One region of the Enterobacter sp. DVT3837 genome, then DNA from elsewhere that is predicted to be linked to it. Evidence: predicted binding sites of a transcription regulator. Region 1 holds the regulator's gene; each other region holds the start of a gene.
The links. The regulator CRP, encoded in region 1, controls carbon source genes, mostly activating them, when cyclic AMP is high. The targets are predictions, from matches to a motif close to ATGTGANNNNNNTCACAT.
Positions count from the first base shown of each region.

Region 2: the regulator CRP is predicted to act here: its motif matches at 5,479-5,496, upstream of AC0XWG_RS00075 (ABC-F family ATPase).
Region 3: the regulator CRP is predicted to act here: its motif matches at 4,787-4,804, upstream of hpt (hypoxanthine phosphoribosyltransferase).

Region 1 is NZ_JBWDLA010000001.1:1,882,627-1,890,608, reverse strand. Features, by position in the region: gene AC0XWG_RS09170 (hydrolase) at 1-128, shown strand, start outside; gene AC0XWG_RS09165 (YheU family protein) at 125-343, shown strand; gene AC0XWG_RS09160 (phosphoribulokinase) at 374-1,243, shown strand; gene AC0XWG_RS09155 (OsmC family protein) at 1,310-1,714, opposite strand; gene crp (cAMP-activated global transcriptional regulator CRP) at 2,026-2,658, shown strand; gene AC0XWG_RS09145 (YccS/YhfK family putative transporter) at 2,716-4,803, shown strand; gene argD (bifunctional acetylornithine/succinyldiaminopimelate transaminase) at 4,800-6,020, opposite strand; gene pabA (aminodeoxychorismate synthase component 2) at 6,107-6,670, opposite strand; gene AC0XWG_RS09130 (putative adenosine monophosphate-protein transferase Fic) at 6,701-7,285, opposite strand; gene ppiA (peptidylprolyl isomerase A) at 7,390-7,962, opposite strand.
Region 2 is NZ_JBWDLA010000001.1:15,108-23,089, forward strand. Features, by position in the region: gene AC0XWG_RS00065 (MFS transporter) at 99-1,400, shown strand; gene AC0XWG_RS00070 (glycoside hydrolase family 31 protein) at 1,418-3,781, shown strand; gene AC0XWG_RS00075 (ABC-F family ATPase) at 3,864-5,459, opposite strand; gene ldtB (L,D-transpeptidase) at 5,682-6,602, shown strand; gene AC0XWG_RS00085 (glycosyltransferase) at 6,846-7,655, shown strand; gene AC0XWG_RS00090 (GntR family transcriptional regulator) at 7,664-7,982, opposite strand, start outside.
Region 3 is NZ_JBWDLA010000001.1:658,367-666,348, forward strand. Features, by position in the region: gene AC0XWG_RS03260 (polysaccharide deacetylase family protein) at 1-986, opposite strand, end outside; gene AC0XWG_RS03265 (PTS sugar transporter subunit IIA) at 1,051-1,491, opposite strand; gene AC0XWG_RS03270 (ABC transporter permease) at 1,597-2,367, opposite strand; gene AC0XWG_RS03275 (ABC transporter ATP-binding protein) at 2,364-3,290, opposite strand; gene can (carbonate dehydratase) at 3,398-4,060, shown strand; gene hpt (hypoxanthine phosphoribosyltransferase) at 4,122-4,658, opposite strand; gene AC0XWG_RS03290 (glucose/quinate/shikimate family membrane-bound PQQ-dependent dehydrogenase) at 4,865-7,255, shown strand; gene cueO (multicopper oxidase CueO) at 7,392-7,982, opposite strand, start outside.

The sequences.
Region 1 (7,982 bases):
TTCACTATCAGTTGACGGAGCATGGCGGCCACGTCGGGTTTATCGGTGGCACACTGCGTCGCCCGAAAATGTGGCTTGAGACGCGTATTCCTGACTGGTTAACCCCGTATCTGGACGGTGCAAAATGATCATTCCCTGGCAGGATCTGGCTCCCGAAACGCTCGATAATCTGATTGAAAGCTTTGTATTACGCGAAGGCACAGATTATGGTGAACAAGAACGCTCGCTCGAGCAAAAGGTCAACGATGTAAAGCGCCAGCTCAAAAGCGGCGACGTGGTGCTGGTATGGTCAGAACTGCATGAGACGGTCAATATCATGCCCCGCAACGCGTTTCACGGCTGATCTTTCAACCTTTCCAGTCAGGGAGTTGCTATGTCTGCCAGACATCCGGTTATTGCCGTTACGGGGTCGAGTGGTGCGGGAACCACCACCACCAGCCTCGCATTTCGCAAGATTTTCGCCCAGCTGAATCTCCGTGCGGCGGAGGTCGAAGGCGACAGCTTTCACCGCTATACGCGCCCGGAGATGGACATGGCCATCCGTAAAGCGCGCGATCTGGGTAAACACATCAGCTACTTTGGCCCGGAAGCCAATGACTTCGGCCTGCTGGAGCAAACCTTCGTCGAATATGGCAAGAGCGGCACAGGGCAATCCCGCAAGTATCTGCATACTTACGATGAAGCCGTGCCATGGAACCAGGTGCCGGGTACCTTTACCCCCTGGCAACCCCTGCCGGAACCCACTGACGTGCTGTTTTATGAAGGGCTGCATGGCGGCGTGGTAACTCCCCATCACGACGTAGCGCGCCATGTGGATCTGCTGGTTGGCGTGGTACCGATCGTGAACCTGGAGTGGATCCAGAAGCTGACGCGTGACATGAGCGAGCGCGGCCATTCACGAGAAGCGGTGATGGACTCCGTGGTGCGCTCCATGGAGGATTACATTAATTTCCTGACGCCGCAGTTCTCCCGTACCCATATTAACTTCCAGCGAGTACCGACAGTCGATACCTCCAACCCATTCGCGGCCAAAAGCATCCCGTCGCTGGATGAGAGCTTTGTGGTGATCCATTTCCGCAACCTCGAAGGCATTGATTACCCCTGGCTGCTGGCCATGCTGCAGGGCTCGTTTATTTCGCACATGAATACATTAGTGGTGCCGGGCGGAAAAATGGGGTTGGCGATGGAGCTCATCATGACGCCGCTGGTACAGCGGTTGATGGAAGGGAAGCAGATCGCGTGATCATATTCCCTCTCCCGGTGGGAGAGGGTTAGGGTGAGGGCATCAACACGCACGATGCCCCATCAATCACGCCTCGATCACTTCATACGAATGTGTAATTTTTACCGCTTTCTCCAGCATTAACGCCACAGAGCAGTATTTCTCCGCAGACAAGTCCACCGCGCGTGAAACGGCCGCGTCTTTCAGGTCTTTACCGGTGACCACAAAGTGCAGGTTAATATGGGTGAACAGGCGTGGCGCCTCTTCACGACGTTCCGATGTGAGTTTAACTTCGCAATCCGTTACATCATGACGGCCTTTTTGCAGAATCGAGACCACATCAATCGCGCTGCATCCACCGGCAGCCATCAATACCATCTCCATCGGGCTTGGTGCTTTATCGCCGGAGTTACCATCCATCAAAACCTGGTGCCCTGAAGCGGACTCGCCCAGGAACGTTAAACCTTCAACCCATTTCACGCGCGCTTGCATATTCATTAACTCCAACGTTGCATTTTTGGTGACAGATTACGCGTGCGTTACATTTCTCGCAATGGAAGGCGACCTGCATCATGCTGAAGCGAGACACCAGGAGACACGCGGCGAAAGCTATGCTAAAACACTCAGGATGCTACAGTAATACATTGACGTTACACATGTATGCAGAGGACATCAAACTTTACTGGCTGCGAAACGTTACGATAGCCGACTTCCCAGGGTATGGGTAAGAATTCGATTGCAACCCCAGAGTCCGGATGCATCTGATGACTCTGGTGACAGCTTATAACAGAGGATAACAGCGCATGGTGCTTGGCAAACCGCAAACAGACCCGACTCTCGAATGGTTCTTGTCTCATTGCCACATTCATAAGTACCCATCGAAGAGCACGCTGATTCACCAGGGTGAAAAAGCGGAAACGTTGTATTACATCGTAAAAGGCTCGGTGGCAGTGCTGATCAAAGATGAAGAAGGGAAAGAGATGATCCTTTCTTATCTGAACCAGGGCGATTTCATCGGTGAACTGGGCCTGTTTGAAGAAGGCCAGGAACGTAGTGCCTGGGTTCGTGCAAAGACAGCATGTGAAGTGGCTGAAATTTCTTACAAGAAATTCCGTCAGTTGATTCAGGTTAACCCTGATATCCTGATGCGTCTTTCTTCCCAGATGGCTCGCCGTCTGCAGGTTACATCTGAGAAAGTGGGTAACCTCGCCTTCCTGGACGTTACCGGTCGTATCGCGCAGACTCTGCTTAACCTGGCAAAACAACCCGATGCGATGACCCACCCTGACGGCATGCAGATTAAAATTACCCGTCAGGAGATCGGCCAGATCGTCGGCTGCTCCCGTGAAACAGTGGGCCGTATTCTGAAAATGCTGGAAGATCAGAACCTGATCTCCGCCCACGGTAAAACCATCGTGGTCTACGGAACGCGTTAATTCCACTCAAACGGCGTGCCATCGCAAGGTGTCACGCCGTTTTTGTCTCTCTTCCCCATGTGGCGCAGGCTGATTTATCACCCGGAAGTTAACTATGCACTGCGACAAACGCTGGTGTTGTGTCTTCCTGTGGCCATCGGTCTGATCCTCGGACATCTTCAGCAAGGTCTGCTGTTTTCTCTCGTGCCCGCCTGCTGCAACATTGCTGGCCTGGACACACCGCATAAGCGCTTTTTTAAACGTCTGATTATTGGCGGCTCGCTGTTTGCTGGCTGTAGCCTCGCCGTGCAGCTCTTACTCGCCCGCGATATTCCGCTGCCGTTAATCCTGACCGTGCTGGCGATGACGCTCGGCGTCACCGCTGAAATCAGTTCCCTTCATGCGCGCCTGCTTCCCGCCTCACTGATAGCGGCCATCTTCACGCTGAGCCTCGCGGGTAACATGCCGGTGTGGGAGCCGCTACTGATCTACGCCCTGGGTACGCTGTGGTATGGGCTGTTTAACTGGTTCTGGTTCTGGCTGTGGCGGGAACAGCCCCTGCGTGAATCATTGAGCCTGCTCTATGTGCAACTTGCGGATTACTGCGAGGCCAAATACACCCTGCTCACCCAGCATACCGATCCGGAAAAATCGTTACCGCCGCTGCTGACGCGCCAGCAAAAGGTGGTGGATCTGATAAGCCAGTGTTATCAGCAACTACACATGCTCGCCGCCAACAAGAATCACGAATACAAACGGCTGCTGCGTATCTTCCAGGTGGGGCTGGATCTGCAAGAACATATCTCCGTGAGCCTGCATCATCCTCAGGAGGTGCAAAAGCTGGTCGAGCGCAGCCATGCCGAAGCGGTGATCCGCTGGAATGCGCAAACCGTCTCTGCGCGTCTGCGGGTGCTGGCTGATGACATTTTATATCACCGCTATCCCACGCGTTTTAACATGGACAAACAACTCGGCACGCTGGAGAAAATCGCCCGCCAGCATGAGGACAACCCGGTGGGCCAGTTTGCCGCCTGGCATTTCAGCCGTATCGCCCGCGTGTTGCGCACCCAACGCCCGCTTTATCCCCGCGATCTCATGGCGGATAAACAAAAACGTCTGCCGTTATTGCCGGCGCTCAGAAGCTATCTGTCTCTTAAATCGTCCGCTCTGCGCAACGCCGCACGGATTAGCGTCATGCTCAGTACCGCCAGCCTGATGGGCATGGCGCTGCATCTACCTAAACCCTACTGGATCTTAATGACCGTGCTGTTTGTCACCCAGAACGGCTATGGCGCCACGCGCGTGCGTATTCTGCACCGGGCGGGGGGAACTATGGCCGGGCTGATTATTGCGGGCGTCACGCTGCACTTTCACGTGCCGGAAGGTTATACCCTGGCGGGAATGCTGATAATTACGCTGGTGAGCTACCTGATTATCCGCAAAAACTATGGCTGGGCTATGGTGGGCTTTACGGTAACGGCGGTATACACCCTGCAACTGCTCACGCTCAATGGCGAACAATTTATTGTCGCCAGACTGATCGATACCCTGATTGGCTGTCTGATTGCCTTTGGCGGCATGGTCTGGCTGTGGCCGCAATGGCAAAGCGGACTGTTGCGCCAGAACGCCCACGACGCGCTGGAGGCCGACCAGCAGGCCATTCGTCTGATCCTGAGCGACGATCCGCAACCCTCCCCGCTGGCGTATCAGCGGATGAAGGTCAACCAGGCGCACAATGCCCTGTTTAACTCGCTCAACCAGGCGATGCAGGAGCCGGGCTTTAACTCGCACTATCTGGCGGATATGAAGCTCTGGGTGACGCACAGCCAGTTTATCGTCGAGCACATTAACGCCATGACCACGCTGGCGCGCGAGCACACGATGCTGACGCCGGATCTGGCGCAGCGCTATTTGCAGTCGTGTGAAATTGCCTTACAGCGGTGTCAGCAGCGTCTGGAGTATGACGCGCCGGGCGAGTCGGGCGACTCGAATATTCTGGAAGCGCCGGAGACGTTAACCCACGGGCCAATGAGCACGCTGGAGCAGCATTTACAGCGCATTCTGGGGCATCTGAACACCATGCACACCATTTCGTCGGTGGCATGGCGTCAGCGTCCGCATCACGGGATTTGGTTAACGCGGATATTAAAGCGGACGGAGTATTAACCTTTTACGATTTTCTCGACTGCCGCGGCAAAACGGGTTAATCCATCTTCAATGTCTTTGTCTTCTACCACCAGCGACGGTGCAAAACGCATCACATCCGGTCCCGCGTTCAGCACCATCACCCCTTCGCGGGCGGCGGCATGCAGGAAATCGCGCGCGCGACCTTTGTACTGCGGTTTCAGCTCGGCACCGATCAGCAGCCCCATCCCGCGGATCTCGCTGAACACGTCAAACCGATCGTCAATCTGCTGCAGGTGTTTCACAAACAGCTCGCGCTTGGCGCTGACGCCGTTCAGAACCTCAGGTGTATTGATAATATCAAATGCCGCGCCCGCCACGGCACTCGCCAGCGGGTTCCCGCCATAGGTGGAACCGTGAGAACCAACGTGGAACGCGGAGGCAATCTCCTGAGTCGTCAGTACCGCACTCACCGGGAAACCACCGCCGAGCGCTTTGGCGCTGGTGAGAATATCCGGCGTCACGCCGTAGTGCATATAGGCAAACAGATCGCCGGTACGTCCCATCCCGCACTGCACTTCATCAAACACCAGCAGCGCCTGATGCTCATCGCACAGCGCACGCAGACCTTTCAGGAATTCTGGCGTCGCCGCCGTCACGCCGCCTTCACCCTGGATCGGCTCGACAACAACCGCGCAGGTGTGGTCGTCCATCACCGCTTTCACCGCATGCAGATCGTTAAACGGCACATGGACGATGTCGGCCGGTTTCGGGCCAAATCCGTCGGAATACTTCGGCTGGCCGCCGACGGAGACGGTAAAGAAGGAGCGTCCGTGGAAGGCATTGTGGAAGGCAATGATTTTGGTTTTGTACGGGCTGTGGCGCGTGGTTGCGTAGTAGCGCGCCAGCTTGAAGGCGGTTTCGTTGGCTTCGGTGCCCGAGTTCATGAACAGCACGCGCTCGGCAAACGTCGCATCAATAATCTTGCGGCCGAGGCGTAACGCCGGCTCGTTGGTAAAAACGTTGCTGGTGTGCCAGAGCGTTTCGCCCTGGGTTTTCAGCGCCTCAACCAGGGCAGGATGGCAATGGCCCAGCGCCGTCACTGCAATACCGCCCGCGAAATCAACATACTCTTTGCCCTGCTGATCCCAGACGCGGCTGCCTTTTCCTTTTACCGGGATAAACTCAGCCGGTGCATAAATCGGCAGAATCACTTCATCAAATGTTGCGCGGGTAATTGCAGGTTGTTCAGTTGCCATGTCATGCCCATCCATTTTATGTCACATTGATAGTGAAAATATAATCACAAAATATGCATAAAAAATCACGACAAGGCAATCAATATTCAGCGTTTAAGGAAATTTGCCAGCAGCGCGTGGCCCTGTTCGCTGAGGATGCTTTCCGGGTGGAACTGTACGCCTTCGAGATCCCATTCGCGGTGACGAATCCCCATGATCTCCTGCGTATCGCTCCAGGCGGTCACCTCAAAGCAGTCAGGCAGCGTCGACGGGTCAATCACCAGTGAATGGTAGCGCGTCACGGTTAACGGATTATTGAGCCCGGTGAATACCCCAACGCCAGTGTGGGTGACCGGAGAGGTTTTACCGTGCATCACTTTCGCGGCGCGCACGATAGTGGCACCAAACACCTGCGCAATGGCCTGATGGCCAAGACAGACGCCGAGGATCGGCAGCTTGCCGGCATAGTGCTGGATAACCTCCAGCGAAATACCCGACTCCGACGGGGTGCAGGGGCCGGGTGAAATCACGATTTTATGCGGAGCCAGTGTTTCAATATCCGCCAGGCTAATGTCGTCGTTGCGGCGGACAACCACCTCTGCACCCAGCTCACAAAAATACTGGTAAAGGTTCCAGGTGAAGGAATCGTAGTTATCAATCAGCAGAATCATGGCGGCTCCCGAAAAAAATGCCGCCCTATTCTACTCAGATTCCCGCGCTTCGCTCACTACTTTGGCAAAGATAGCGTTTAGCGCGGTTAAATCTCCCGTTGCGCCACTTCGGTTAGCCACCACCCACTGGTCGGGATCGATATCGCGCCAGTCCAGCGAGTAGCCCGCGTGGAGCGCCAGCTGCTCGAAGAAAACGCGTTGGGCAATACCGTTGCCGCGCATAAACGGATGCAGCATGTTGATTTCGCAGTAATAGTGGCTAACTCTGTCAACAAACGCCGCTTTCTCAAGACCCACGAGATACTTTTCGCTTTCCAGCGCCGCCATCAGCTCGTTACCCATCTTCTCGATGTATTCGAAATGGCAGAAAGGAATGTCGCCCTTAAAAATATCGTCGGTACGTAACTCGCCTGCCCGCTTCATCTCTCTGCGGTACAAATGGCGGTGAATATGGCACAGATGGGGCAAACCGGGGGCAGAAGGCCCCAGTTCCAGCGTCTCAATGTGGGGCTCTGAAGGACCATTACCTTTTTCAAGGAGGCAACTGGCCTGAAAATTGACGTTACGCTGCTGCTCCCAGAGACGGGATTTTCGCTTATCGGTGAGTTTTTTCACTTAACGCCTCCCTGAATAGTCCGTTTGCCACAAGTATAAGCAGCAAAACGCGCTTTCGCAGGGAGGGTCACAACACGGGCGAGCATTGCCCGTGTTGAAGAAGGTTATGGCAGAACTTTTGCAGAGAGGATCACGACAGGTTTTGACGGCACATTCTGGTACGGACCGACATCATGGGTAGGCACCTGAGAGATCTTGTCCGCCACATCCATCCCTTTCACAATTTTACCGAAGACGGCATAACCGAAGTCACGCTGGCCGTGGTCGAGGAAGGCGTTATCCGCCACGTTGAGGAAGAACTGGCTGGTCGCGCTATCTTTGTCTGCGGTACGCGCCATTGAGATAGTGCCGCGCTTGTTCAGCAGGCCGTTGTCCGCTTCGTTTTTAATAGGCGGGTTCGGCTGCTTCTGCTGCATTTGCTCATTGAAGCCGCCACCCTGAACCATAAAGCCCGGGATCACGCGGTGGAAAGTGGTGTTGTTATAGAAACCACTGTTCACGTAGTCGAGGAAGTTTTTCACGGAAACAGGGGCTTTCTGGCTATTCAGCTCCAGCTCAATGTTCCCGGCGGAGGTGGTCAGCAGGACGTGAGGATCTCCTTTTGCTGCCAGCGCAGCAGGGGAAACGGCAGAAAGAGCAAACACAGCTGCGACAGCCGCCAGTGTTGATTTGAGCATGAGAATTCCTTAACAAAGCG
Region 2 (7,982 bases), 1.9 Mb from region 1:
CCAATTGAGGCAGTATAACCGGATATAAATCAAAGCCATAAAAAACTGTGTGACACCTGAACCTCCGTCCCCTTACCGTCCGTCTTGTGGAGAGTAAAATGAGTCAGGACATCAATAACACTGTTGCGGCAAGCAAAACCCGTCGCGTCATCAAGAACCTGCGCTGGTACGTGCTGGTGCTGTTCTTACTTGGCGTCACCGTTAACTACATCACCCGAAACTCATTAGGGATCCTCGCCCCGGAACTGAAAGAGAGCCTCGGGATCACCACCGAGCAATACTCCTGGATCGTGGGAGCATTCCAGATCGCCTACACCATTTTCCAGCCTCTGTGCGGCTGGTTAATTGACGTCATCGGCCTGAAGATTGGCTTTATGGTCTGCGCCGGGATCTGGGCGCTGATGTGTATTTTCCATGCAGGTGCCGGAAGCTGGCTGCACCTGGCTATTCTGCGCTTCTTTATGGGTGCCTCTGAAGCCGCAGCTACCCCGGCGAACGCCAAAACCATCGGTGAATGGTTCCCGAAATCAGAGCGACCTGTTGCCGCCGGTTGGGCGGGCGTGGGCTTCTCCATCGGCGCGATGCTGGCCCCGCCTATTATCTACTTCGCGCACGCCTCGTTCGGCTGGCAGGGCGCGTTTATGTTTACCGGCGTGCTGGCGCTGCTGTGGGTGATCCTGTGGTGGGTGTTCTACCATAACCCGGAGCAGCACCCGAACCTAAGCAAGGACGAGCTGGCGTTTATCAAGCAGGATAACGAACCGCCTGCGGTGAAACAGCCCTTCCTGACCGCGCTGAAAACCGTCTCGAAGAACAAACGTTTCTACGGCATCGCCATTCCGGCCTTTATGGCGGAACCCGCCTGGGCGGTACTGAGCTTCTGGGTGCCGCTGTACCTCGCCAAAGAGCACGGCATGGATCTGAAGCAGATTGCGATGTTTGCCTGGCTGCCGTTCCTCGCCGCGGATCTCGGTAGCGTGGCGAGCGGCTACCTGACGCGTCTGTATACTCGACTGTTCGGCTGCTCCCGCGTTAACTCGGTGGTTGCAAGCTCCGTGACGGGCGCGTTCCTGATGATCTCTCTGGGCATCGTGGCTATTACCCGCGACCCGTATATCACCATCGTGCTGATCTCCATCGGCGGCTTCGGGCACCAGATTATCTCCTGCATGCTCAGCGCCCTGGTTGTTGAGTCGTTCGACAAAGGCCAGATGGCGACCGTCAACGGCATGCGCGGCTCGGCGGCGTGGATCGCCAGCTTCCTGTTCTCGCTGTTAATCGGTGTAACCGCCGACAAAATCGGCTTTAACCCGCTCTTTATTGCCATGGGCTTCTTTGACCTGATTGGCGCTGTCTTCCTGGTAGCATTTATTGCTGAACGTCGCGCCAAGCGCGCCTGATAGTGGATGTAGTGATTATGAAAACCCTGAAAAACTGGACCATTGATACGCAGTCGGCAAACCATCTGGAACTGCTGGTCGATAACCAGCACCGCTTGTGCCTGTATGTGCTGGAAGAGAATCTGTTCCGCGTACTGATCAAACGCAAAGGCGAACTGACGCTGGACCGTACCTGGAGCATTGCCCCGGAGCATGACGTGCCGTGGGAAGGTCGCCGTCGCGATGATTTAAGCGGTTTCACTTGTCCTGTCTGGACGCTGACGCAGCAGGATGAGACGTTAACCGTGGCAACCGAACAGCTGCGCGTGACCGTACACCAGCCGCTGTGGCTCGAATGGCACTACCGTAACGATGCAGGTGAATGGCAACCGCTGGTGAATGACCGTCCGACCAGCGCTTACCTGCTGAACGCCCACGGCGACGGCGTGGCGCACTACCTGAGCCGTCGTAAGGACGAGCGCTTTTACGGCCTGGGCGAAAAAGCCGGTGATTTACAGCGCAACGGCAAGCGCTACGAGATGCGCAACCTCGACGCAATGGGTTATAACGCAGCCAGCACCGACCCGCTGTACAAGCATATTCCCTTCACTATCGCCCGTCGCGATGACGTGAGTTACGGCCTGTTCTACGACAACCTGAGCAGCTGCTGGCTGGATCTGGGTAACGAAATCGACAACTACCACACCGCCTATCGTCGCTGGCAGGCGGAAGCGGGTGATATTGATTACTACATCTTCACCGGTAAACGCGTTCTGGACGTTACCAAAGCGTTTGTACGCCTGACCGGGAAAACGCTGTTCGGGCCAAAATGGAGCCTCGGGTACAGCGGCTCGACCATGCACTACACCGACGCGCCGGACGCGCAAAACCAGCTGATGAACTTCATTCGCCTGTGTGAAGAGCACGCCATTCCATGCGACTCGTTCCAGCTCTCGTCGGGCTATACGTCGATTAACGGCAAACGTTACGTCTTTAACTGGAACTACGACAAGGTGCCCCAGCCGAAGGTGATGAGCCAGGCATTCCACGACGCAGGGCTGAAACTTGCCGCGAACATCAAGCCGTGCCTGCTGCAGGATCATCCGCGCTATAACGAAGTGGCGGAAAGCGGCCTGTTCATTCGTGATTCAGAAACCGATGCACCTGAACGTTCCAGCTTCTGGGATGACGAAGGCTCGCACCTCGATTTTACCAACCCGCAGACGGTGCAATGGTGGCAGGAAGGCGTGACCACGCAACTGCTGGAAATGGGCATCGACTCCACCTGGAACGACAATAATGAGTATGAGGTATGGGACGGTGAAGCCCGCTGTTATGGCTTCGGTAAGGAGATCGCCATCAAGCATATTCGCCCGGTGATGCCGCTGCTGATGATGCGCGCCTCGCTGGAAGCGCAGCAGCGTTTCGCGCCGGAAAAACGTCCGTATCTGATCTCCCGCTCCGGCTGCGCCGGGATGCAGCGCTACGTTCAGACCTGGAGCGGCGACAACCGCACCAACTGGGACACCCTGCGCTATAACATCCGCATGGGGCTTGGCATGAGCCTGTCCGGGCTGTTCAACGTCGGTCACGACGTGGGCGGTTTCTCCGGCGACAAGCCGGACGCCGAGCTGTTCGTGCGCTGGGTGCAGAACGGCGTGATGCATCCGCGCTTTACCATTCACTCGTGGAATGACGATCACACGGTGAACGAGCCGTGGATGTACCCTGGCGTCACGCCAGCCATTCGTAGCGCCATTGAGCTGCGCTATCGTCTGCTGCCGTATCTCTACACCCTGCTCTGGCAGGCGCACGCTGACGACGAGCCGATGCTGCGCCCGACGTTCCTCGACCACGAACACGATGCGCAAACCTTCGAAGAGTGCGATGAGTTCCTGCTGGGCCGCGACCTGCTGGTGGCCAGCGTGGTCGAAGCCGGTCAACGCGAGCGCCGTGTCTGGCTGCCGGATAACGACACCGGCTGGTATGATTTTTACACCCACGCGTGGTTTGCTGGCGGCCAGTCGATCGTCCTCGACGCACCGCTGGAAAAACTGCCGATGCTGGTGCGCGCCGGTGCCGGTCTGCCGCTCAGCGAACGCATTACCCACGTGTCCGCTGAAAAAGACGATACCCGCGAGCTGAAGCTGTTCCCGGTGAAGGGCGTCGGGACCACCTCGGGCATGCTGTTTGAAGACGATGGTGAAAGCTGGGGCTACCAGAACGGCAATGCACTGTGGGTGGAATGGGAAATGGTGTGCGATGGCGCATCCATCAACCTGAAGGTAAACGCGCGCGGGGATTATCGTCCGGCGTGGAAAGCGCTGAAGGTGTCGCTGCCTGTAGGGGAAAAACGTACGCTGCGGGTGAACGGGGTTGAAGGGGGTGAGTGGGTGCTTTGAGCATTGCCGGGTGGCGGCTTCGCCTTACCCGGCCTACAAACTGACTCGTAGGCCCGGTAAGCGTAGCGCCACCGGGCTTTTTTTAGTTCTCGATACCTTTACTGCGCAGGTAATCTTCGTAGTTACCGGTGAAGTCCACCACGCGTTCTGGCGTAATTTCGATCACGCGGGTCGCCAGCGAGCTGACGAATTCACGGTCGTGAGAGACGAAGATCAGAGTACCCTGGTACATCTCCAGCGCCATGTTCAGCGATTCAATCGATTCCATATCCAGGTGGTTAGTCGGTTCGTCCATCACCAGGATATTTGGCTTTTCCATCATCAGCTTGCCAAACAGCATACGCCCTTTCTCACCACCGGAGAGCACTTTGGCTGGTTTTTTGATGTCGTCCTGGCTGAACAGCAGACGGCCCAGAATACTGCGTACCGCCTGCTCGTCGTCGCCTTCCTGCTTCCACTGGCTCATCCAGTCAAAGACGGTCAGGTCGTTTTCGAACTCGTATTCGTGATCCTGCGCGTAATAACCAATCTGCGCGTTTTCAGACCACTTCACGGTGCCATTGTCCGGCTGCAGTTCGCCGACCAGGGTTTTGAGCATGGTGGATTTACCCACGCCGTTGGCACCGAGGATGGCAATCTTCTCACCCACTTCCAGCAGTAAATTGAAGTTTTTGAACAGCGGACCTTCATCGAAACCTTTAGTAAGGGCTTCCACTTCCAGCGCGTTACGGAACAGTTTCTTATCCTGCTCGAAACGAATGAACGGGTTCTGACGGCTGGACGCTTTGACTTCTTCCAGCTTGATTTTATCGATCTGGCGCGCACGCGAGGTCGCCTGACGGGATTTAGAGGCGTTAGCGCTAAAGCGGCTGACGAAGGACTGCAGGTCAGCAATTTGCGCTTTCTTCTTGGCGTTATCGGCCAGCAGACGTTCACGCGCCTGGGTTGCAGCCGTCATGTACTCATCGTAGTTGCCCGGATAAACGCGCAGCTCGCCGTAATCCAGATCCGCCATGTGCGTACACACCATATTCAGGAAGTGACGGTCGTGCGAAATGATGATCATGGTGCTGTCGCGATCGTTCAGCGTCTGCTCCAGCCAGCGAATGGTGTCAATGTCCAGGTTGTTTGTCGGTTCATCGAGCAGCAGGATGTCCGGGTTGGAGAACAGGGCCTGCGCCAGCAGCACACGCAGTTTCCAGCCTGGCGCGACTTCGCTCATCGGGCCGTAGTGTTGTTCTACCGGAATGCCAACGCCCAGCAGCAGTTCACCTGCACGTGCTTCCGCAGAATAACCGTCCATCTCACCGTATTGCGTTTCCAGTTCGGCCACTTTATAGCCGTCTTCTTCGCTCATCTCGGCCAGCGCGTAAATACGGTCGCGCTCTTGTTTTACTTCCCACAGCTCCGCGTGTCCCATGATCACCGTGTCGAGCACGGTGAATTCTTCGAAGGCGAACTGATCCTGACGCAGCTTACCGATACGCTCGTTGGGATCGAGCGATACGTTGCCGAGCGTCGGCTCCAGGTCACCGCCGAGGATCTTCATAAAGGTGGATTTACCGCTACCGTTGGCACCAATCAGGCCGTAACGGTTGCCGCCGCCAAATTTGACGGAAATGTTTTCGAACAGCGGCTTACTGCCAAACTGCATAGTGACGTTGCTGGTAACTAACACGGAGAGATTCCTGCGAAAAGTGTGATAAACACGGCATTATGCCACAATTCCGAATTGAGATCCCGCGTTGCCGCAATCCACTAAACTTTAACAAAATCGAAAAAAGTGTGATTTCGTACACATCTGAATTCCCTGTTAGCGGGAATGCACATATAATGCGCTCCCATCACAGATTCAGACTTATCAACTCATCGCCAGAATGGCTTAGATACCTCGCACAACATGAACATGAAATTAACAACGCTTTTTGCGGCGGCGTTAGCCGTAGTAGGTTTTTGTAAGACCGCGTCTGCGGTGACGTATCCCCTGCCAACAGACGGTAGCCGTCTGGTAGGCCAGAACCAGGTGGTGACGGTACCAGAAGGTAACTCTCAGCCACTGGAGTATTTCGCTGCACAGTACCAGCTTGGCCTGTCTAACATGCTGGAAGCGAACCCGGGCGTTGACCCGTATCTGCCGAAAGCGGGTACCGTGCTGAATATTCCACAGCAGCTGATCCTGCCGGATACCGTTCACGAAGGTATCGTCATTAACAGCGCGGAAATGCGTCTGTATTACTACCCGAAAGGCACCAACACCGTTATTGTGCTGCCAATCGGTATCGGCCAGTTGGGCAAAGACACGCCAATGAACTGGACGACCAAAGTTGAGCGTAAGAAAGCAGGCCCAACCTGGACGCCGACGGCCAAAATGCACGCGGAATACATCGCTGCGGGCGAACCGCTGCCAGCGGTTGTACCGGCAGGCCCGGATAACCCGATGGGTCTATACGCGCTGTACATTGGCCGTCTGTATGCGATCCACGGTACCAACGCTAACTTCGGTATTGGCCTGCGCGTTAGCCACGGTTGTGTGCGCCTGCGTAACGAAGACATCAAATTCTTGTTCGAAAACGTACCTGTCGGCACGCGCGTGCAGTTCATCAACGAACCGGTGAAAGCCACGTCTGAGCCTGATGGCAGCCGTTATATTGAAGTGCACAACCCGCTGTCCACCAGCGAAGATCAGATCAACAACAACGAAATCGTACCGGTTACGCTGAACAGCGCAGTGCAGTCAGTAACCTCTCAACCGGACGTAGAGACGACGATTGTTGACCAGGCCGTGCAGAACCGCTCCGGTATGCCGGTGCGTTTGAACTAATCAACCTGCTCCACATAAGTCTCTTAAAAAGACCCCGAATTATCGGGGTCTTTTTGCTTTCCAAAACCGAACACTCTCATCATGTCTTAATAGCCATTTTGCCATAAGTCCCATTCTTGCCATTTTCTGCTAACCCGGCGGGGTTACATCCGCCCCTCTAAATGTTATGATGCGCGTACTTGTAAAATCAGTTTAATCTGTATTTATCAGGTTTTTTTTATTTCCTGGAGCCCGCTCAGTTTGATGATCAGTATTAACTTAACAACGACAAAATCGCGCCTTTATCTCTGTTCGCAAACAGTGTGGTCACTGGCGAACCAGAGTAAAAAGGTCGATCAAATTGTTGTGTGGGTCTCCAGTACACCTTATCTCAGTGACGAAGGCATCACTGAAGAGCCTGAATGGGCGCAGAAAATTCGCCAGACGGGCACCAATCTGGTCTTTAAATGGGTTAAAAATACCGGACCATATCGGAAATTGTTTCCGGCGCTACAAGCAGCAACGGAAGACGATATTCTGATTTATGCTGACGATGACGCTATCTACAACGAAATTTGGGCGGAAACACTGCTGGATGATTTTTACCGCCACAATCAGGAATTTGTGGTGGCTGCGCGTGTGCGAGAAACGGTAAAAAAGAAGAAAGATCTTCTTGATACCTATCGTAATTTCCCGCTTATCACGGTCCCAAAAGTCGTTGAACAGAACTATATCATCACAGGTCTCGGTGGCGTTGTACTCAAGAAGAGAATGATCCCGGAATATTTCCATTATAACGAGGACTTCATTAAGGTTTGTCCTCGAGCGGATGATATTTGGATCAGTAAACTGATTCAGCTAACCAAAACACCTGTCTATGTTTCTGCACAAAGCATTCGTTTTGTTCATGAGATAATCCATGACTACGGATTATCACGTGACAATACCAGCAAAATAAAACGTTCCTGGCTTCAAAAAGTCCGTTTTACATTTAAGCCAGGTCAAATCCAGCATCTGTGCCAGAACGATCTTTATATACAAGACACCGACAGCTATTTCGAATCGTGCGCCTGACAGAGTAGCTAGCCGTTATTGACGATCACAATCCCGCCGTGATCGTAACGATAGTGACAGTGGGCATACTCCAGTGGTGTGCCATCTTCCAGATAAATAACCTGCTCCACTTCCAGTACGGGATCGGTCTGCTCGCAGACAAGATGTTGTCTGTCCAGCGTATTGGGTTTTAACGCCCGTACAATCCGGTACGACCCCATAATTTTCAGCCCCAGCGTCTCCTGGACGTACTGAAATACCGAGCCCTCAAGATGGCTTTTCGTCAGTCCGGGGACCAGGTTCATTGGCATCACAGTTGAATCAAGCGACATGGGTTCACCGTTGAGC
Region 3 (7,982 bases), 1.2 Mb from region 1:
TTGTGGTAGCTGCGGCTCAGTAAAATGGGCTGATGGTTGACGTCAACGCGGTGCAGAAAATGCGTGTGAGACTGATAGTCGAACACGTCATGCATCTGCTCCAGCTCCGACACGCTCATAAACTGCAGGAATTTTGGTGCCCATTTTTGCGGATGCCGCTTGATGCGTGAGGAAATAATAAACGCCGTCGCCTTAAAACCATACTCTTTCAGAATTGGGTAAGCGTAACGATTCACGGACTTCAGTCCGTCATCGAAGGTGATCACTACCGCCTTCGCAGGCAGGTTCATCTTATTCCGCACGTACCCTTCCAGCTGGTACATGGTCAGGGTGGTGTAGCCCTGGTCGCGAAGCCAGGTCATCTGGTTGTTAAAGGCCCGCACGCTGGTGGTTGTGGAGGTATGACGAAAACGAGTGTTCTCTTCATCACGCAAAATATGGTGGTAGGTAATAACAGGAATACCGTTGTCTTCCTGCGCATCCAGGCTGCTGACCCATGCCAGACGGTTGCCGATGCGGATCTGGAACCAGGTCTGGTTCAGACGGTCCTTAAGCTTGTTCAGTATAGGGTAGCGAAGATTGGCGCTTAACGTCCCGAACGGTGCGCTACCGCTGGAGGGTGCGTTATAGATCGGCGTGTCTTTCCAGGTAATGAGGTTCTGATTGCTCAGCGGTTTATTCAGATCGCCAAGGCTGTCCTCAACGCGCTGTTTCCCCTGAACCGGTTCAAGGTGCCCCTTGTCGATAAAACCCGTGCCAAAACCGAAGCGAAATTCGTAGTAATCCGCCGCCGCAGGTACGACGGCCAGGATTTGCCCCGCGCGCACATTGCCAACATTAATGACGCTGTTCCCCACCTGCGCCCAGATAGCCGCATCTTCGGTGGTTTGCATATATTGAGCAGGCAGGCTTTGCTGACTGAGTAAACTGGCAGAAGAAATGCCAGACACGAACATCAATAACAGGAAAACAATACGCGTGAACATGAGGGTCTTATTCGAAGCGGAAATACTTATGCCATTGTAGCAAAAGCGACATCAATACCAACGTTTAATTCTTATACAGGTCATGAAGCAGGACGAAAGGAGGATTTTTTTGCTGCTGATGCCACAAGCTGCTGACTTCCGGTGCGCCCTGCACAACAATAGCGTCACGGAATCCGGCACTGGTTAACGTTTCACGCTGCGGATACATCATTTTCAGTAATGGAAGGCTGATGCCCGAGATCACCTCACAGCAATCATGCTTATGGCTCAGCAATGCGGCTGCGCGGTAAGGCGCCGCGCCCGATTTATCGGTCAAAAAAATCACGCCATCACCGGTGTCGGTTTCATGCAGGGCATCGCACATCATGCGGCTGAGCATGTTGGTGCTCAATCCACGCCAGTAATTTACCGCCCGGCATTGCACCAGTGGGCCAAATCTGGCTTCAAGCTTATCCAGCATATTCTGCGCCTGCTCATCATGGCAGGTAATCACCCATCCCAGCATAAACCTCTCCTTAGCAGGCAAGTAGTTTAGCGGAGTGAAGGTTCGCTTTCGGTGATAACTGTCAAAGAAAAATACCCGGCAACCAGAATGTCGCCGGGCAGACGGTTAGCTGCGCAGACCGCGCCCGCGCTGGATCAGATACCAGCACAGCAGATAGAAGAAGAGGATAAACACCACCAGCACCGCCACCGTGGTAAACAGCGGCACATCGGTAATGCCAAGGAAGCCAAAGCGGAAGCCGCTGATCATGTACACAATCGGGTTCAGGTGCGACAGTGCCTGCCAGAACGGAGGCAGCAGCGTGAGGGAGTAGAACACCCCACCCAGATAAGTCAGTGGCGTCAGCACAAAGGTCGGGATCAGGCTGATGTCGTCGAATGTTTTGGCGAAGACTGCGTTCAGCAGGCCAGCCAGCGAGAAGAGGATTGCCGTCAGCAATAACGTCAGCGCGACAAACAGCCAGGAATGCACCTGGAACGGCACAAAGAACAGCGAGATCGCCGTGACCAGAATCCCCACACAGAGGCCACGCGCCACGCCACCACCGACATAACCGGCGATAATGACGTGCGTTGGCACAGGCGCGACCAGCAGCTCTTCAATATTACGCTGGAACTTGGCGCTAAAGAATGACGACGCCACGTTGGCATAGGCGTTGGTGATCACCGCCATCATGATCAGACCCGGCACGATAAACTGCATATAGGTAAAACCGTGCATCTCACCAATCCGGGAGCCAATCAGGTTGCCGAAGATGATGAAATAGAGCGTCATGGTGATCACCGGCGGCACCAGGGTTTGCACCCAGATGCGCATAAAGCGGTTAATCTCTTTCGCCCAAATACTTTTCAGCGCGACCCAGTAAAGATGCGTCATGCCTTGTCTCCTTGTTTATCCTGCACCAGAGAGACAAACAGCTCTTCCAGTCGGTTCGCTTTGTTACGCATACTTAAGACCTGAACACCCTGTGCGCTTAGCTGAGAGAACACGCTGTTAATCCCCTGCTCACGCAGCACTTCCACTTCCAGCGTCGAGGTATCCACCAGACGATACTGATACCCTTCCAGTTTTGGCAGCGGGCTTTTCGCCGCCAGGTCGAGGATAAAGGTTTCTGATTTCAGCTTGGAGAGCAGGTCTTTCATCGAGGTGTTTTCCACCAGCTCGCCATTCTGAATGATACCGATGTTGCGGCAGAGCATTTCGGCTTCTTCGAGGTAATGGGTTGTCAGAATAATGGTGGTGCCTTTGTCGTTAAGATCTTTCAGGAACCCCCACATTGAGCGGCGAAGTTCGATGTCCACACCAGCGGTGGGCTCATCGAGGATCAGCAGTTTTGGTTCATGCATCAGCGCACGCGCAATCATCAAACGGCGCTTCATCCCACCGGATAACATCCGCGCACGTTCGTTACGCTTTTCCCACAAATCGAGCTGTTTTAGATACTTTTCGCTGCGCTCAAGCGCCTCTTTGCGCTCAACGCCGTAGTAACCTGCCTGGTTCACTACAATCTGTTGTACGGTTTCAAAGGGGTTAAAGTTGAACTCCTGCGGAACCAGCCCCAGCTGGCGCTTGGCGTTCACCACGTCTTTTTGCAGGTCATAACCAAAGACGCTGACCCGACCGGACGTTTTATTAACCAGCGAGCTGATAATACCGATCGTGGTGGATTTCCCCGCGCCGTTCGGTCCCAGAAGCGCGTAAAAATCACCGGCCTCTACTTTTAGATCTATCCCGCGTAGCGCCTGAACGCCACCTGGATAGGTTTTTTTAAGCTGCTCAAGCTCCAGTGCAATAGCCATGAATTTAACTTACCTTCAGTTCTTACACACGTTGTGTGGTTTCATTAAAAGTCGGGTTACCCTATAGTAGCGCAACGCAATAACTCGGTTACAGGTCGCTAACCTCCATGAACAACATAGATACACTCATCAGCAACAATGCACTATGGTCAAAAATGCTGGTGGAGGAAGACCCCGGATTTTTTGGAAAACTGGCGCAAGCCCAGAACCCACGCTTTCTGTGGATTGGGTGTTCCGACAGCCGCGTCCCGGCCGAACGCCTGACCGGCCTCGAGCCCGGTGAACTGTTTGTTCACCGTAATGTCGCCAACCTGGTGATCCATACCGACCTCAACTGTCTTTCTGTGGTTCAGTATGCCGTTGACGTTCTGGAAGTCGAGCACATCATTATTTGCGGTCACTATGGCTGCGGCGGCGTACAGGCGGCGGTTGAAAACACGGAACTGGGGCTCATTGATAACTGGCTGCTGCACATCCGCGATATCTGGTTCAAACATAGCTCACTGCTCGGCGAAATGCCGCAAGAGCGTCGCATGGACACCCTTTGCGAACTCAACGTGATGGAGCAGGTCTATAACCTGGGCCACTCAACGATTATGCAATCGGCGTGGAAGCGCGGGCAGAAGGTCTCTGTCCACGGCTGGGCGTACGGTATTCACGATGGCCTGCTGCGCAATCTGGAAGTGACTGCAACAAACCGCGAAACGCTGGAACAGCGTTACCGTTCGGGAATTGCCAACCTTCAGCTTAAGCATGTAAACCATAAATAAAGCCGGGAATTTTCTCCCTCTCCCACAGGGAGAGGGCCGTGGTGAGGGCATCAGCCCACCATTACTCGTCCAGCAATACCACTTTCCCCACATACGGCAGATGACGATAGCGCTGCGCGTAGTCAATGCCGTAACCGACGACGAATTCGTCAGGAATCGAGAAACCCACGAACTCCACCGGAACCTGTACTTCACGGCGGTCAGGCTTATCCAGCAATGTGCAGATAGCCAGGGATTTCGGTTCACGCAGGCTCAGGATCTCGCGCACTTTAGACAGCGTGTTGCCGGAGTCGATGATGTCCTCAACGATCAACACATCTTTGCCACGAATATCTTCATCCAGATCTTTCAGGATTTTCACATCACGGGTTGTGGACATGCCGCTGCCATAGCTGGAGGCGGTCATAAAATCGACCTCATGTGGCACATGCACTTCACGGCACAGGTCTGCCATGAACATGAAAGAGCCACGCAACAGACCGACCAGCACCATTTCGCTGCCGCTGTCCTTGTAATGTTCGGTGATTTGACGACCCAGTTCGGCGATACGCGCTTTGATCTCGGCTTCCGGGATCATCACTTCAACAGTATGTTTCATATTACTAACCATATGATTTTAATGAAAATCTCTCAATGCGGATGAATTAATCTCCGGCATCGATACGCAAGCCAGCCATTATATCAGCAAATGGATAACCCTGGCGTATGAGTTGTAAAAAGCAAATATTGTGATTCCGATCACATTTGTTAATGCCTATAATTAATTGCTAGCAAATAATTAACAAAACTGACGAGTACTTTTCTATGGCTGAAACAAAATCTCAACAGCCGCGTCTACTGGTGACATTAACAGCGGCCTTCGCAGCTTTCTGCGCGCTGTATTTGTTAATCGGTGGCGTCTGGCTGGTCGCGCTTGGCGGCTCCTGGTACTACCCAATTGCAGGTTTGGTTATGGTTGGTGTAACCATCCTGCTATTGCGTAGAAAACAATCCGCGCTGTGGCTGTATGCTGCATTACTCCTCGCCACCATGATCTGGGGCGTCTGGGAAGTCGGGTTCGACTTCTGGGCACTGACGCCACGTAGCGACATCCTCGTGTTCTTTGGTATCTGGCTGATCCTGCCCTTCGTCTGGCGTCGCCTGATTGTGCCTTCCAGTGGTGCCGTTGCAGCGCTGGTGGTAGCCCTGTTAATCAGCGGTGGCATCCTGACCTGGGCCGGTTTTAACGACCCGCAGGAGATCAACGGTACGCTAAACGCGGAATCCACGCCTGCTGCGGCTATCTCGCAGGTGGCGGACGGTGACTGGCCTGCGTATGGTCGTAATCAGGAAGGTCAACGCTACTCCCCGCTGAAGCAGATCAACGCGGATAACGTTAAAAACCTGAAAGAAGCCTGGGTATTCCGTACTGGCGATCTGAAGATGCCAAACGATCCGGGCGAACTGACCAACGAAGTGACGCCAATTAAAGTGGGCGATATGCTTTATCTGTGTACGGCGCACCAGCGTCTGTTCGCGCTTGATGCGGCCACGGGTAAAGAGAAATGGCACTTCGACCCACAGCTCAATTCCAACCCGTCGTTCCAGCATGTCACCTGCCGTGGCGTCTCTTACCACGAAGCGCGTGCCGATAATGCCAGCCCGGAAGTCATTGCCGACTGTCCTCGCCGCATTATGCTGCCGGTGAACGATGGCCGCCTGTTCGCCATCAACGCCGAAACGGGCAAGCTGTGCGAAACCTTTGCCAACAAAGGTATCCTTAATCTGCAGACCAATATGCCGGACACCACGCCGGGTCTGTATGAGCCAACCTCTCCACCGATCATCACCGATAAAACCATCGTGATTGCTGGTTCGGTAACGGATAACTTCTCCACGCGTGAAACCTCCGGCGTCATCCGTGGTTTCGACGTGAACACCGGTAAACTGCTGTGGGCCTTCGACCCGGGCGCGAAAGATCCCAATGCGATCCCGTCAGATGAACACACCTTTACCTTTAACTCGCCAAACTCCTGGGCGCCAGCGGCGTATGACGCGAAGCTGGACCTGGTCTACCTGCCAATGGGTGTAACCACACCCGATATCTGGGGTGGTAACCGCACGCCGGAGCAGGAACGCTACGCGAGCGCTATCGTGGCGCTGAATGCGACCACCGGTAAGCTGGCCTGGAGCTACCAGACCGTTCACCACGATCTGTGGGATATGGACATGCCATCCCAGCCGACACTGGCGGACATTACCGTTAACGGTAAAACCGTTCCGGTGATTTACGCTCCGGCGAAAACCGGCAACATCTTCGTACTGGATCGCAGCAACGGTAAACTGGTTGTGCCTGCGCCAGAAAAACCAGTGCCGCAGGGTGCGGCAAAAGGCGATTACGTCAGCAAGACGCAGCCATTCTCTGACCTGAGCTTCCGTCCGAAGAAAGATCTGAGCGGTGCAGACATGTGGGGTGCCACCATGTTTGACCAGCTGGTGTGCCGCGTGATGTTCCACCAGTTGCGCTACGAAGGTATCTTCACCCCGCCTTCTGAGCAGGGCACGCTGGTCTTCCCGGGTAACCTGGGGATGTTCGAATGGGGCGGGATCTCCGTTGACCCGAACCGTCAGGTGGCGATTGCCAACCCGATGGCGCTGCCGTTCGTTTCCCGTCTGATCCCACGTGGCCCAGGTAACCCAATGGAGCCACCGAAAGACGCGAAAGGCACAGGGACCGAATCCGGCATTCAGCCGCAGTATGGCGTGCCGTTTGGCGTGACGCTGAACCCGTTCCTGTCTCCGTTTGGTCTGCCGTGTAAACAGCCTGCCTGGGGTTATATCTCCGGTCTGGACCTGAAAACTAACCAGATTGTGTGGAAAAAACGTATTGGTACGCCACAGGACAGCATGCCGTTCCCGATGCCAGTTCCGGTGCCGTTCAATATGGGTATGCCGATGCTGGGTGGCCCAATCTCCACCGCCGGTAACGTCCTGTTCATCGCGGCGACCGCAGATAACTACCTGCGCGCGTACAACATGACCAACGGCGAGAAACTGTGGCAAGGCCGTCTGCCAGCCGGTGGGCAGGCAACGCCGATGACCTATGAAGTGAATGGCAAGCAGTACGTTGTCATCTCTGCGGGTGGTCACGGTTCGTTTGGCACGAAGATGGGCGACTATATTGTCGCGTATGCACTGCCTGATGAAAGTAAGTAACTAAAAAGGCCCGGTGGCGGCTACGCCTTACCCGGCCTACGGTAATATGCAAAACGGCAACTTCGGTTGCCGTTTTTGTGTTTATTCCCTCTCCCGTTGGGAGAGGGTCAGGGTGAGGGCATCAGGCCGCACTAATCTAAACGGTGAACCCCAACATCATCCCCGTATCTTCATGCTCCAGCAGATGACAGTGCGCCATATAGGCAAACTCTTTCGGCGCGGCATGGTCAAATTTCACCAGCACCTCGCTGACCCCTCCTTCAACCCTGACGGTATCTTTCCAGCCCGCGCGATGCACATCAGGCGCTTTGCCGTTCTCTGAAAGAATGCGGAACTGGGTACCGTGGATATGGAACGGATGCAGCATCATGTCGCCTTCGCCAGAAATCACCCAACGCTCAAACTGCCCTTTTGTGGCAGCAAACATTGGCGTGTTCATGTCGAACGCCTGGCCGTTGATCATGTTGGCGTTGTGGAAGTCAAAACCATGGTCACCATGATTCATGTTGCCCATGCCGCCCATTTTGCCGTGGTCCATATTCATATGCCCCATCATCTGCCCGTGGTGCATCCCCGCCATCGCCCGATCGCCATATTTCGCCATCAGCGCCTGCATACCCATCATATCGAGCATCGGGTTCATGGAAAGCTGCAGCTTGCGTTGGGTTAAACCTTCAAGGGAAGGTAACGCCGGGAGCGACGTCAGCGTATCCTGCAGCGTGCCCGA